One region of the Ruminococcoides sp. genome, then DNA from elsewhere that is predicted to be linked to it. Evidence: predicted binding sites of a transcription regulator. Region 1 holds the regulator's gene; the other holds the start of a gene.
What was found. The regulator Rex, encoded in region 1, represses fermentation and respiration genes when NADH is low (regulators of the CRP and FNR family bind a similar motif). The targets are predictions, from matches to a motif close to ATTGTTAANNNNTTAACAAT.
Positions count from the first base shown of each region.

Region 2: the regulator Rex is predicted to act here: its motif matches at 665-684, upstream of gap (type I glyceraldehyde-3-phosphate dehydrogenase).

Region 1 covers NZ_DBLZMS010000008.1:64,318-66,731, forward strand. Annotated here, with positions in the region: gene AC2HW8_RS08175 (NADP-dependent isocitrate dehydrogenase) at 1-1,139, shown strand, start outside; gene AC2HW8_RS08180 (redox-sensing transcriptional repressor Rex) at 1,168-1,800, shown strand; gene pulA (type I pullulanase) at 1,940-2,414, opposite strand, start outside.
Region 2 covers NZ_DBLZMS010000001.1:168,237-170,650, forward strand. Annotated here, with positions in the region: gene rny (ribonuclease Y) at 1-186, opposite strand, end outside; gene gap (type I glyceraldehyde-3-phosphate dehydrogenase) at 751-1,782, shown strand; gene glgB (1,4-alpha-glucan branching protein GlgB) at 2,045-2,414, shown strand, end outside.

The DNA.
Region 1 (2,414 bases):
AACAGATTAAAGACATTCTCATCACACCTTATGTTGACCTCAAAACAGAATATTATGACCTCGGTCTTGAGCACAGAAACGAAACAGACGATCAGGTTACGGTTGACAGCGCCAACGCAACAAAAAAATACGGTGTTGCCGTTAAGTGTGCCACAATCACACCTAATGCCGCAAGAATGACAGAGTACAACCTCAAGAGTATGTGGAAATCACCTAACGGTACGATTCGTGCTATCCTTGACGGTACGGTATTCAGAAGCCCGATTCTTGTTAAGGGCATTGTCCCCTACATTCCTACATGGAAAAAGCCAATCTGCATTGCCCGTCACGCATACGGTGATGTTTATAAGAACACAGAGATGAAGGTTGAGGCAGGAAGCAAGGCAGAGCTTTGCGTTACAAAACCTGACGGTACCGAGGAAAGAAGCACAATCTTTGACTTCAAGACTGACGGTATTATTCAGGGTATGCACAACATTGACAAGAGTATCTCATCATTTGCCCGTTCATGCTTTAACTATGCACTTGATCAGAAGCTTGATGTTTGGTTTGCTACAAAGGATACAATCAGCAAGATTTATGACCACAGATTCAAGGACATCTTCAACGAAATCTTTGAGAATGAGTACAAAGAGAAGTTTGAGAACGCAGGTATTACATATTTCTACACACTTATTGATGACGCTGTTGCAAGAGTTATCAGAAGTGAAGGCGGCTATATGTGGGCTTGTAAGAACTATGACGGCGATGTTATGAGTGATATGATTGCAACTGCATTCGGTTCGCTCGCAATGATGACAAGCGTGCTTGTTTCTCCCGACGGCATCTATGAATACGAGGCTGCTCACGGCACAGTTCAGCGCCACTACTACAAGTATCTCAAGGGCGAAGAAACTTCCACAAACTCTGTTGCAACATTGTTTGCATGGACAGGCGCCCTCCGCAAAAGAGGCGAGCTTGACGGTCTTGACGATCTTATGAAGTTTGCAGACAAGCTTGAGGCAGCAACAATCAAGACAATTGAGGACGGCGTTATGACAGGCGATCTCTACGCTATCTCGACACTTGAGAACAAAAAGAAAGTAAACACAGAAGAATTTCTCAAGGCTATTGACGAGCGCCTTGCAGCATCTCTCTGATTTTAAAGTTAAAGGAGCATAGTGAGTAATGTCTAAGAATGACAGTATTTCAATGTCGGTTATCAGGCGTTTGCCAAGATATTACCGCTTTTTATCAGAACTGAATGACCAGAACATTGACAAAATTTCTTCAACTAAGCTTGCGCAAATTATGAATGTGACCGCCTCACAGGTAAGGCAGGATCTTAACTGCTTCGGCGGATTCGGTCAGCAGGGTTACGGTTACAGCGTAAGTCAGCTGAAAGAGGAAATCAAGAACATTCTGGGACTTAACAACGATTACAAGGCCATTCTTATCGGTGCGGGTAATCTTGGTAAGGCCGTTGCAATGCATATGAATTTTGAAAAACTCGGTTTTGAGCTTATCGCTTGTTTTGACAGCAACGAACAAAAAGTCGGTTCAAAGCTCAACGGAATTACAGTTAAAAACGAAAGTGAACTTGACGATTTTTGTAATAAAAATCATATTGACACAGCGTTTTTGTGCATTCCCCGTGTTTGTGTTGAAAATGTTCTCGATAAGCTATATTCACACGGAATCAAGAATTACTGGAATTTCAGCCACTATGATATAAATGCTCGTTATAATGATACTATGGTAGAGAATGTTCATCTCAGCGACAGCCTTATGACTCTCTGCTACAGAATGAACAACAACTGATAAACCAATGACTCCCCGACAGTTTTATAAACTGTCGGGGAGTTTTCCGTTACAGAGCAATAATAACCTTTTTTAGCGATTAAAAGGGCTGACCGTTTAAGGTCAGCCCTCTTTTGCAATTTGTGTTTGTGATTTAAGATTAACCGAGTGTAACCTGCTCAGCGATTGGAGCGTTGGGGTTAGTATCAGGGTTATCTGTGTAGAATGTAAGGTATGTACTGCCCATAACAGCAGAGTCATCAATTACAATCCACATTTCGTTATCTACAAAGCCCTTGTAGTCAATTGTTTGGTTAGTAGCGTTATCGGATACAATTACATTGTATGTACCTGCTCCCTTATATGTGAAGCTGTAATCAAACCAACCGTTTTCACCTTTAGTCATAGGATCACCCGGCCACTCTGACATAAAGTTGCCTGAGTCTTTGCCCTTGAGGTCTGAACCCCATATCCAGAGATATGGCGTCCATGTAAGTGAACCGTTGTGCTTTACGTGAAGTGTGATGTCAAGGCTTGAAGCGATGTAGTAGTAGTTTACCTCAGCATCACCGTAAGGAATTAAGCCAGACTGATTTTCCGGCATTCTGTCAGGATCAACAGCGTAGCCAACAACC
Region 2 (2,414 bases), on a different contig from region 1:
AAGGACTACTTCTTTTTTCCTTGCTTCGGCTGTTTTGATTGCATCAGCCACAATCTTCTTTGCCTCCTCCTCAGCACTTCCGATTTCTTTCTCGGCTGTGTTTTTGCGGATGGCAATTCCAAGGAAAATACCTGCACCGGCACCGATAACAACTGCGGCGACAATGCAGATAATACTTATCCACAATGGCAATCTGGACACCTCCTTAGTTTGATTTTTTAATATTTCACAGTTCCCAATCAATTAGACTTTAAAGGTGCCGTTAAAAAGATATTCAATTTTCATTTTTACTTTGTAAATATTTTTAATACATTATATATACATACGCAACCGCAAAACACCGTACAGGTTGCACAGAGCGTTTCAAAAGGCGAAACGCCATAAAAATTACAAAAAATATCTATATATAACGGCTCTTTTAAAGAGTCTGATTAAAAAAGTCGCAAAAGTCAAAAACTGTACTTTTGCCAAAATCCGCATCAGCGGACGATATAATTTTATAATAAAATAACCAAATTGTCAAGAATAAGCACGGGAATTTTGCAGATAATTATTACGGAAATAAAAAAGATTACAGCTTTTTGACGGTTACAGCTTAAATTTGCCTTAAAAAAGCAAAATGTGACCGTGTTTTTTACCGTATTTGTAAAAAGCTCAAAAATTTTTCGTTAAATTTTTGTCAAGCTATTGAAGAAATGAAAAAAATGTAATATAATAGAAGCACCTTAGAATTTTAGGAGGAATTTTTTTATGTCAGTAAAAGTTGCAATTAACGGTTTCGGCCGTATCGGTCGTCTTGCTTTCAGACAGATGTTCGGTGCTGAGGGTTACGAAGTAGTAGCTATCAACGATCTTACAGATCCTGCTATGCTCGCAAACCTTCTCAAGTACGATACAGCACAGGGCGGCTACTGCGGTAAGATCGGTGAAAACCTTCACACAGTTGAGGCCGGCGAAGGCTCAATCATCGTTGACGGCAAAAAGATCACAATCTACGCTAAGCCAAACGCTGCTGAGCTTCCTTGGGGCGAACTCGGTGTTGATGTAGTTCTCGAGTGCACAGGTTTCTATACATCAAAGGCAAAGAGCCAGGCTCACATTGATGCCGGCGCTAAGAAGGTTGTTATTTCTGCTCCTGCAGGCAACGACCTCAAGACAATCGTTTACAGCGTAAACGAAAAGACTCTTACAGCTGACGATACAATCATTTCAGCTGCTTCATGTACAACAAACTGCCTCGCTCCTATGGCTGACACACTTAACAAGTATGCAGAAATCCAGAGCGGTATCATGTCAACAATCCACGCTTACACAGGCGATCAGATGATTCTTGACGGTCCTCACAGAAAGGGCGACAAGAGAAGAGCAAGAGCAGGTGCTGCTAACATCGTTCCTAACTCAACAGGTGCTGCAAAGGCTATCGGTCTTGTAATTCCTGAACTCAACGGTAAGCTCATCGGTTCTGCACAGCGTGTTCCTGTTCCGACAGGTTCAACAACAATTCTTACAGCTGTTGTTAAGGGTTCTGATGTAACAGTTGAAGGTATCAACGCTGCTATGAAGGCTGCTGCTTCTGAGTCATTCGGTTACAACGAAGATCCGATCGTTTCTTCAGATGTAATCGGTATGAGATTCGGTTCACTCTTCGATTCTACACAGACAATGGTATCAAAGATTGCTGATGATCTTTATGAGGTTCAGGTTGTTTCTTGGTACGACAACGAGAACTCATACACAAGCCAGATGGTAAGAACAATTAAGTATTTCGCTGAGCTTGGCTAATCTGAATTTACAGATTATTCTTTGGGCTGTCCTTTTTGGACAGCCCTTTTTGTTTTCTTTTTCGGAAGATATTTATTCTTATTTTTCTTTATTCGTAAAATTATGCTTTAAAATGTAACATTTAGTCGCAGTTTATAAAATATACACGAAAAATTAGTTTTAAATTTTTTGAATTTGCTTGAAATTGACATATAATTTTGGTATTATATAAGTGTGAGCAAACAATCAACAAACAACAGATATTAAACAAGGAGCAATTCTTATGAATTACAGCTTTAACGAGGCAAGACCGGCTCTTGAAGTTTTTCACACCGGCGATTCAGTGCGTGCATATGATTTTTTGGGCGCACACCTCGTGAACCGTAACGACAAAAACGGAGTAGTGTTCCGTGTGTGGGCGCCAACCGCAAGGAGCGTTTCGGTTGCAGGCGATTTTAATAATTGGAACAACGAGGCAAACTATATGTATAACATCGGTTACGGTGTGTGGGAAGTGTTTGTCGAGGGTGTAAAAGAGTTTTGTACATACAAATACTGCATTGAAAGCGAATACGGCGACAGGCTTATGAAAGCAGATCCGTATGCTTTTCATGCTCAAACCCGCCCCGGTCAGGCCTCTGTTGTATATGATA